3 regions of the Streptomyces caeni genome follow, and region 2 is predicted to be linked to each of the others. Evidence: riboswitches for the same ligand, from Rfam matches in the RefSeq annotation. Region 2 holds a riboswitch; each other region holds the start of a gene.
The links. Region 2 has a riboswitch for cyclic di-AMP ahead of ACFSL4_RS10615 (M23 family metallopeptidase). Riboswitches for the same ligand answer to the same signal wherever they lie in the genome.

Region 1: another riboswitch for cyclic di-AMP. It lies ahead of ACFSL4_RS32050 (M23 family metallopeptidase); the one in region 2 lies ahead of ACFSL4_RS10615 (M23 family metallopeptidase).
Region 3: another riboswitch for cyclic di-AMP. It lies ahead of ACFSL4_RS08630 (M23 family metallopeptidase); the one in region 2 lies ahead of ACFSL4_RS10615 (M23 family metallopeptidase).

Annotation. Positions count from the first base shown of each region.
Region 1 covers NZ_JBHUDX010000100.1:16,034-19,299, reverse strand. The annotation lists gene ACFSL4_RS32060 (dihydrofolate reductase family protein) at 1-1,146, shown strand, start outside; tRNA gene ACFSL4_RS32055 (tRNA-Met) at 1,319-1,392, shown strand; cyclic di-AMP (ydaO/yuaA leader) riboswitch at 1,890-2,046, shown strand; gene ACFSL4_RS32050 (M23 family metallopeptidase) at 2,057-3,091, shown strand.
Region 2 covers NZ_JBHUDX010000026.1:69,701-72,966, forward strand. The annotation lists gene ACFSL4_RS10610 (M16 family metallopeptidase) at 1-1,317, shown strand, start outside; cyclic di-AMP (ydaO/yuaA leader) riboswitch at 1,564-1,710, shown strand; gene ACFSL4_RS10615 (M23 family metallopeptidase) at 1,723-2,475, shown strand; gene ACFSL4_RS10620 (GntR family transcriptional regulator) at 2,673-3,266, shown strand, end outside.
Region 3 covers NZ_JBHUDX010000021.1:51,633-54,898, forward strand. The annotation lists gene ACFSL4_RS08625 (alpha-galactosidase) at 1-1,430, shown strand, start outside; cyclic di-AMP (ydaO/yuaA leader) riboswitch at 1,734-1,890, shown strand; gene ACFSL4_RS08630 (M23 family metallopeptidase) at 1,895-2,758, shown strand; gene ACFSL4_RS08635 (SGNH/GDSL hydrolase family protein) at 3,020-3,266, shown strand, end outside.

The DNA of each region.
Region 1 (3,266 bases), on a different contig from region 2:
GCCCACCCCTACGTCCTGTTGTCCGCCGCCGTCTCCCTCGACGGCTTCCTGGACGACACCGGGCCCGAGCGGCTCCTGCTGTCCGGGCCGGAGGACTTCGACCGGGTCGACGAGGTCCGGGCGGGCAGCGACGCCATCCTCGTCGGCGCGGGCACCGTGCGCACCGACAACCCGCGGCTGCTGGTCAACTCCGCGCGGCGGCGCGCGGCCCGGGTCGCCGCGGGGCTGCCGGAGTACCCGCTGAAGGTCACCGTCAGCGTGTCCGGGGACCTCGACCCGGAGGCCCTCTTCTGGCACACCGGCGGGGCGAAGACCGTCTACTCGACCGACAAGGGCGCCGAGCGGCTGCGCGGGCGGCTGCCGGCCGGCGTGGAAGTGGTGGCGCTCGGGCCGGACATGCAGTGGCGGGATGTGCTCGGCCACCTCGGGGACGTCAAGGGCGTGCGGCGGCTGATGGTCGAGGGCGGCGGGCAGGTGCACACTCAGCTGCTGCGGCAGGGGCTCGCGGACGAACTGCAGCTCGCGGTCGCGCCGCTGTTCGTGGGGGAGGCCGGCGCGCCGCGGATGTTCGGGCCGGGAGCCTATCCCCCGGGGCGGATGCGGCTGGTCGAGGCACGGGTGGTCGGTGACGTGGTCCTGATGCGCTACGTGCCCACGGCACCCGGGACCGGGCGGCTGGCCTTTGCCGCGGACCGGCGGTGGCTGGAGGCCGCCTGTGAGCTGGCGGCGCAGTGCCCGCCGTCCCGGACGGCCTTCAGTGTGGGCGCGGTGATCGTCGCGGCCGACGGCACGGAACTGGCACGGGCGCACTCCCGGGAGGGCGGCGACGCCGTGGTCCACGCGGAGGAGGCGGCGCTGGCCAAGCTCGACCCGGCGGACCCCCGGCTGGCCGCCGCCACGGTCTACAGCAGCCTGGAGCCGTGCGCCCGCCGCGCCTCCCGGCCCGCGCCGTGCGCCCGGCTGATCATCGACGCCGGGGTGCGACGGGTGGTCACCGCCTGGCGTGAACCGGACACCTTCGTGGCGTCCGCGGACGGGAACGCGCTGCTGGCTGCACAGGGGGTGGACGTGGTGGTGCTGCCGGAGTACGAGGACCTGGCGAAGGCCCCCAACGCCCATCTGCTGCCCCCGGCCACCCGCACGTGACGCCCGGGGACCACATCCCCACCCCCACCTCCGCCACGGCCGCCATGGCCGACGCGGCGCCGCGCCGGGGCCGCGCCGGGGCCGTGGGCGGCCGGAAAACGCTGGTGAAGGGCCCTGCGCGGAAAACCCGTGTGCCTCCTGCGGCGCGCATGGCGTACACTGATCTCACCGACGCGGGGTGGAGCAGCTCGGTAGCTCGCTGGGCTCATAACCCAGAGGTCGCAGGTTCAAATCCTGTCCCCGCTACTGATGGCCGAGGGCCGGAGTCCGAAAGGGCTCCGGCCCTCGGCGTGTGCCGTGGCCCGCCGCGGCCCCTCCCCGCCGCCGCCCCGGTCATACGCCGGCCGGCCCACAGAGGTCGTCCCGCCGGCCGCGTCCGCACCGGCCCGGGCGCCCTGCTGGCCGCCGTCACCGAGGACGTCGCCCGCCGTGCCGGCGGCCGTGCCACGGACGACATGGCCCTGCTGCCCTGCTGCCCTGCTGGCCGTGCGCCGGCCCGACCGGCCCTCGGCGTCGTCACGCCATGTGAACGAATGACGCCCCTGCGCATAACAACTGACACACCATCAATAACCGTGAGGCGGCCGAGGCGTGGTCAAGTCGCCCTATTTGGCCCGTTCCTGGCGTGAAAGTCCAGGTCAAAAGCATCAGTGATCTGGTGGAACGGCTTGGAATCCGGGCCCCGCGTCTATTAACGTTCGATAACGCAGCGCGGTCGTCCCAGCCGTCACAAGAGGCGGCTCCGTGCGCGTGTGCCGAATCCCGCAAGGGAGCCGGGGAACCACCACCTTGGGGTGAATCGGGCGGAAGCCGCCGTGGCAGCACGGCCGGTGACGCCCGTAGGAGACCTTCCTGCTCCGAACCCGTCAGCTAACCCGGTAGGCCAGTAGGAAGGAAGGAGTGCGCCCACGTGGCGTCCAACGGGCCTGCCCAGAGCACCTCGTTCGCTCCGAACGGCACTCAGACGTTCGGCTTCGCACCCCGTACCGACGAGGGCCCGTGGGAGGAGTGGAACCCCACCGAGGAGGCCCTCCGTCCCGTACGCGGCCGGCATCGCGTCACCAAGCAGCGCGGGGGCGGGCTCGCGCGCAGCTCCACCGTTCTCGGCGTCGGTGTGATGGCCGCCGTCGGCGCGGGCGGCATGGCCACCGCGCAGACCGGCAAGCCCCCGGTGTCGATATCCATGCCGGACCTGTCCTCGGTCGCGGACTCGGCCAAGGCGCTCCTCGGCGAGGACTCCGACGCCCCCAAGGGCTCCGCCACCGCCCTCAGCTCCGTCGGCCTGACCACCGCCGACGCCGCCGCGGGCAAGGCGGACGCGGGCGAGGCGCTGCGCGCCCGGATCCTGCAGCAGGCCGAGTCCCAGCAGGACCGGGTCGACAGCGCGGCCGCACAGGCCGCGGAGGACGCCGCCGCGAAGAAGGCCGCCGAGGCCGCCGCCAAGGCGCAGGACGCCGCGGAGGCCAAGGCCGCGGCCGAGAAGCAGCAGGCGATCGAGGAGGCCAAGAAGAAGGCCGAGGCCGCGCGCCTGGCCGAGCTCGCCAAGCAGTACGCGCTGCCGACCTCCTCGTACACCCTGACCTCCCGCTTCGGCGACGCCGGTTCCATGTGGTCCTCCGGCTACCACACCGGACTCGACTTCGCCGCGCCGACGGGCACGCTCATCAAGGCGGTCCACAGCGGCACCATCACCGAGGCGGGCTGGGCCGGTTCCTACGGGTACCGCACCATCCTCACCCTCGACGACGGCACCGAGCTGTGGTTCTGCCACCAGTCCTCGATCAGCGTCAGCGTGGGGCAGAAGGTGGCCACCGGTGACGTCATCGGCCGCGTGGGCGCGACCGGCAACGTGACCGGGCCGCACCTGCACCTGGAGGTGCACCCCGGCGGCGGCGACGCCATCGACCCGCTGGCGTGGCTGCGCAGCAAGGGCCTCAACCCCTGACGTCCCCTGAGGCACCGGGTCCGGGCCGTTCCCGGGCCCGAGGCGCCGCTCCCCTGACCCCGGCAGCCCTGGCGACACCCCCCCGACGGCAGGGCTGCCGGTCGTACCGACGCCGACGGACGAGGAGGCGGCGAAGCCGACGGCGGCGTCCGCGTGACCGTGCGGGGCGCGGCCG
Region 2 (3,266 bases):
GCCCCCGGGCGCGGCACGCTCGACAACGGCATGACGGTGCTGCGCTGCCACCGCCCCGGCCAGCAGGTCGTCGCCGTCGAGGTGCTCCTCGACGCGCCCCTGGACGCCGAGCCGGCCGGTCTCGACGGCGTCGCCACGATCATGGCGCGCGCCTTCTCCGAGGGCACAGACAAGCACTCCGCCGAGGAGTTCGCGGCCGAGCTGGAGCGCTGCGGCGCCACCCTCGACGCGCACGCCGACCACCCCGGCGTCCGCCTCTCCCTCGAAGTGCCCGTCTCCCGCCTCCCGAAGGCGCTCGGGCTGCTCGCCGACGCCCTGAGGTCGCCGGCGTTCGCGGACAGCGAGGTCGAGCGCCTGGTGCGCAACCGCCTCGACGAGATCCCGCACGAGACCGCCAACCCGGCCCGTCGCGCCGCCAAGGAACTGTCCAGGCAGCTGTTCCCCGCGGCCTCGCGCATGTCGCGCCCGCGCCAGGGCACCGAGGAGACGGTCGAGCGCATCGACTCCGCGGCCGTCCGCGCCTTCTACGAGCGGCACGTACGGCCCGCGACGGCCACCGCCGTCGTGGTCGGCGACCTCACCGGGGTCGACCTGGACGCGCTGCTCGGCGAGACGCTCGGCGCCTGGACGGGGGAGCCCGCCAAACCGCGCCCGGTGCCGCCGGTGACCGCCGACGACACCGGCCGGGTGATCATCGTGGATCGCCCCGGCGCCGTCCAGACGCAACTGCTCATCGGCCGCGTCGGTGCCGACCGCCACGATCGCGTGTGGCCCGCGCAGGTGCTCGGCACGTACTGCCTCGGCGGCACCCTCACCTCCCGCCTGGACCGCGTCCTGCGCGAGGAGAAGGGCTACACCTACGGTGTGCGGGCGTTCGGCCAGGTGCTGCGCTCCGCGCCGGACGGCACCGGTGCCGCGATGCTGGCCATCAGCGGCTCCGTCGACACGCCCAACACCGGCCCGGCGCTCGACGACCTGTGGAAGGTGCTGCGCACCCTCGCCGCCGAGGGGCTGACGGACGCCGAACGCGATGTCGCCGTGCAGAACCTGGTGGGGGTGGCGCCGCTCAAGTTCGAGACCGCGGCGGCCGTCGCGAGCACGCTCGCCGACCAGGTCGAGCAGCACCTTCCGGACGGCTACCAGGCGGCGCTGTATCAGGCGCTCGCCGCCACGGGCACGGTGGAGGCCACGGCCGCGGTCGTGAGCGCCTTCCCGGTGGACCGTCTGGTGACCGTCCTGGTGGGCGACGCCGCGAAGATCGCGGAGCCGGTCAGGGCGCTCGGCATCGGTGAAGTGAGCGTCGTAGCGGCCGAGTAGAACGGCGGGCACGCGCGCGTGCAGCCATGAGGGGACACGCGCGCACGGCAGCGGTGTCCGAGGGGCCCCGGTGACCACACAGTCACCGGGGCCCTGCCGTCGGAGATTTGTCCGCATTGCCATGGAGGCTGCCCTTCTGCCCTGTGGGATGCGCTACAAATCCCCTGCTCGGTTTGTCGCGGGAATCGGGGCCCGCTTAGCGTCTGCCCGGCTGTCCGTCAGGCAGTAGGCCGCGTCCGCGGCACCGGACAGTCATCGCCGAGTCCCCGCACGGCGCGAGCCAGGGGAGCCGGGGACCCACCGCAGTCCCTGGGGTGAATCGGGTCCTGCCCGTAGGAGACCTTCCTGCTCCGAACCCGTCAGCTAACCCGGTAGGCGAGAGGGAAGGAAAGGACCAGTCACTTCATGGCGTTCACCTGCGCCACCGGGAAGCACCGCCGTCCGAGCCGCGTGAAGCGCACGACCACGAACGCCATGGGCGTCGCGGCGCTCACCACCACCGGTGTCATCGGCACCCTGTCCGCCCCCGCGCTCGCGGCCGGCAACCCCGTCGAGCAGACCGGACTGATGCAGGCCGTCATGCTCGGCCACTCGGTCGCCGAGAAGATCGACGCCCAGGCCGCCGCCCAGAAGCAGGCCGCCGAGCACAAGAAGGCCGAGGAGGCCGCGCGCAGGAGGGCCGCGGAGAAGGCCGCGAAGGAGCGCGCGGCCAAGGAGCGCGCCGCCCGTGAGGCCGAGCGCAGGCGCCTGACCGCGTACGTGGCGCCGGTCTACGGCTCGTACGTCTCCACCGGTTACCGCACCGGCGGCTCCCTGTGGTCCTCCGGCACCCACACCGGCATCGACTTCCACGCCGCCACGGGTACGCCCGTGCACGCGGTCGGCGCCGGTACCGTCGTCGAGGCGGGCTGGGCCGGCGCGTACGGCAACCAGATCGTCATCAGGATGAACGACGGCACCTACACGCAGTACGGCCATCTGTCGTCCATCGGTGTCTCTGTGGGCCAGCGGGTCACCCCCGGCCGGCAGATAGCCCTCTCCGGGGCCACCGGCAACGTGACCGGGCCGCATCTGCACTTCGAGGCCCGTACGAGCCCGGAGTACGGCTCGGACATCAACCCCGTCGCCTACCTCCGGGCGCACGGTGTGAACGTCTGACCGCGCGCCCCGGAAGGGGTGCGGGTGCCCGATGGCCCCGGCCGGCGAGCCGGGGTCATCGTCGTTTCCAAGAGCGGCTGTCCAAAAAATATACATGGATTCCGGCCCGCCGTCGGAAATTCCGGCCGACTGCAATAGAGTCGGTTGAACACGCGTCAATCGGCGACGTTTCACGGGGATTAAGGCGGAGGTCGGACATGCGTATTCCGGCGCACTCGGTATGCACGGCGATCCGTGATGACATCGTCGCGGGTGTCTACGAGCGGGGCAGCCGGCTCACCGAGGAACTCCTCGCACGTCGCTACGGTGTCTCGCGCGTCCCCGTGCGCGAGGCCCTGCGCACGCTGGAGGCCGAGGGCTTCGTCGTCACCCGCAGGCACGCCGGCGCGTGCGTGGCGGAACCCACCGAGCGGGAGGCCGCCGACCTCCTGGAGATGCGGATGCTGCTGGAGCCGCTCGGGGCCGCGCGGGCCGCCCAGCGGCGCACCGAGGCCCATCTGAAGGTGCTGCGGGGGCTGGTCAGGCTGGGGCAGGAGCGGGCCAGGAAGGGCAGCAGCGACGATCTGCGCTCACTGGGCGGCTGGTTCCACGAGACGCTCGCACAGGCATGCGGGAGCCCGGCGCTGACGTCGACGCTCGCCCAACTGCGGCACAAGATCGCCTGGATGTACACGGTGGAGGCGCCGGCCAGCCCCGTGGAGTCCTGGGCGGAACACGGCGGCATCGTCGACGCCGTCGCGCGTGGGGACGGCGAGCGGGCGCGGGCCCTCACGGCGCTGCACACCGAGCGT
Region 3 (3,266 bases), on a different contig from region 2:
ACGGCTGTGCGCTCGCCTGGTCCGGTACCTGGCGGATCGCGGTGGCCCAACTCCCCGACGCGCGCGTGCAGATCACCGGTGGTGTCGGGTACGACGACTCCGGACTGCTGCGGCTGGCCGCGGGGGAGGCGTTCGTCGCTCCGGTCTTCGCGGGACTGTGGAGCGACGGCGGTCACGGCGGCGCGAGCCGCGCCTGGCACGCCTACCAGCGGGCGTACGTCATCCCGGACGCGGACCGTGACCGGCCGGTGCTCTACAACTCCTGGGAGGCCACCGGGTTCGACGTCTCCGAGGAGCAGCAGGCGGCGCTCGCACGACGGGCGGCGGCGATCGGTGTCGAGTTGTTCGTGGTCGACGACGGCTGGTTCGGCGCCCGCACCAGCGACCGTGCGGGACTCGGCGACTGGAGCCCCAACCCCGACCGCTTTCCGTCGGGCCTCAAGCCCCTCGCCGACCATGTGCACGCCCTCGGGATGCAGTTCGGCATCTGGGTGGAGCCCGAGATGGTCAACCCGGACAGCGACCTCTACCGCGCGCACCCCGACTGGGTGCAGCATCAAAAGGGGCGAAAGCGGACTGAATTTCGCAATCAGCTCGTGCTGGACCTCGCCCGCGACGACGTCCGGGAGTATCTGTGGCAGCAACTCGACGGGCTGCTCTCCAGCGCCCCGATCGATTATGTGAAGTGGGACTTCAACCGCTGCTTCACCGATGCCGGCCGGCCCGGCGAATCCTATCCGCAGCGCCTGTGGGTCGATCATGTGCGCGCCCTGTACGCGCTGGTGGACCGCTTGCGTGCGGCGCACCCCACGGTCGCCTTCGAGTCCTGCTCGGGCGGCGGCGGACGCGTGGACCTCGGGGTCATGAGCCGTACGGACCAGGTGTGGACCTCCGACAACACCGACCCGCTCGACCGGCTCGCCATCCAGCACGGCTTCAGCCAGATCCATCCGGCCCGGGTCATGGCCGCCTGGGTCACCGACAGCCCGAACACGCAGCTCAACGGGCGCGTCAGCGCGCCGCGCTTCCGGTTCGTGAGTGCCATGGCCGGGGTGCTCGGCGTCGGCGGCGACCTCATGGAGTGGAGTGAGGAGGAGCTGGCCGAGGCTCGGGACTGGGTCGGTCTCTACAAGGAGATCCGCCCCGTCGTCCAGCGCGGCGAGCTGTATCGGCTGCGCCCCCCGGCGGGCGGGCTGAGTGCGGTCCAGTACGTGCTCGATGAGCAGGCGGTCGTTCTCGCCTGGCTCCAGGCGCAGCACTACGGTGAGCCGGTCGCTCCGCTGCGGTTGCGCGGACTCGACCCGGAAGCCAGGTATGAATGCCGCGAAACGGGCGAAGTGCATCGAGGTGCGGTGCTGCTGCATCACGGACTGCGGGCCGCTCTGCAGGGCGACTTCGATGCGACGGTTATCCGGCTGCGTCGCATCTGAGAGTGTTGTCCGAATTGATGCCTTCCTTCCAACTCTGCCTGGAATAGGGCCAGTAAAATCGCGGTACGTGAGCAGCGTCATATTTGTGACGGTCCGTTGTCGCCATGTTCACGTAATTGTGGCTTCTTTCCGGGGTGATTGAGGATTCCTCCGCATCTCGTGTCGACACAGGGTCACCGGTAATTTCCGCAAGGATCAAGAGAAATGGGCGCATGGGGGAAACCGAATGTTGTCCCCATGCGTCCGGGTCGCTTACGTTCCCCTCGATCCGGGTGGAACGCCGAATCCTGCCGCCGCCCGGTGCCCGCACTCTCACCCTTGCCCGGCAGGAGCGGGGGACCCACAGGCAAGACGCCTGTTCCGGTCTCCGGAACGGCTAGGGGTAAAGCCGCGCACCGCCGCGGCCGGACATCTCCAGTCCGCACCCGACAGCTCACCTCGCAGGCGCCGGAGAGGAATTCGACATGCCTGCAAAAGGTAAGCACCGCCGTCTCAAGCCCCGTCGCCTCCTGCGCTCCATGGCCGTCGTAGGAACCGGCGGCGCCGCGCTCGCACTGCCGTTGCTGGGCGCGACCGACGCGCATGCCGCCGCCCCCGCGGCATCCGTCTCCGGGAAGGCCGTCTCCGCGGCTCCGGTCGCCGCCAAGAAGGCCGCCGTCAAGGTCGCCGTCGTCAGCACCTACACGGTGAAGCCCGGCGACTGCCTGTCGCGGATCGCCGCGGACCAGCACGTCGCCGGTGGCTGGAAGAAGCTCTACCAGGACAACCGCGCGGTCATCGGCTCCGACCCGTCGCTGATCCGTCCCGGCCAGAAGCTGACGCTCGGCGGCACCGCCGTCGCGGCCGCTTCCTCCGCCGCGACGTCCCAGACCTCCGCGACCACGAAGACGACGGCACCCAAGACCGCGACCGCCGCCACCGGCTACACCCTGCCGGTCCAGGGCGTCGCCATCGGCACCAGGTACCGCGTCGCGGGCAGCATGTGGTCCAGCGGCTACCACACCGGCATCGACTTCGCCGTCCCGACCGGCACCAGCCTCAAGGCCGTGGGCGCCGGCACCGTCGCCTCCGCGGGCTGGGGCGGCGCGTACGGCAACCAGGTCGTCGTCAGGCTCGCCGACGGCTACTACGCGCAGTACGCCCACCTGTCGAAGCTGTCCGTCTCCGCCGGCCAGACCGTGACCGCCGGTCAGCAGGTGGGCCTCTCCGGCGCCACCGGCAACGTCACCGGACCGCACCTGCACTTCGAGATCCGTACGACCCCGAACTACGGCTCGGACGTGGACCCGGTCGCCTACCTGCGCTCGCACGGCGTGTCCATCGGCTGACCCGCACGGCCCGCCGGACACCGAAGGCCGGACCCCTCGTTCCCGGGGTCCGGCCTTCAGCCGTGCACTCGGTGCGCAGGACGGCCCTTTGCCCGGCGTCCCGCCCAACAGCCCCGCCCGGAGACGTGTTCCCGACGCGGCCGCCCACGCCCCGTGGCCCTTCTCACCGCCCGTCAACCCTTTCCTACGGTCGCGTAGCTCACATGGGAAGGTGAATCATGGGCCGACGTGGCAGACGATTCGAAGAATGACAACAGATCAGTGATCGGGTCGTACGTGGCGGTGGGGGACAGCTTCACCGAGGGCGTCGGCGACCCCGGCCCCGACGGGCAGTTCGTCGGCTGGGCCGACCGGTTCGCGGTCCTTCTCGCCGACCGGCGGCCGGAAGGCGACTTCAAGTACACGAACCTCGCGGTGCGCGGCAAGCTGCTCGACCAGATCGTCGCGGACCAGGTCCCGAAGGCCCTCGAACTCGCCCCGGACCTGGTCTCCTTCTGCGCCGGAGGCA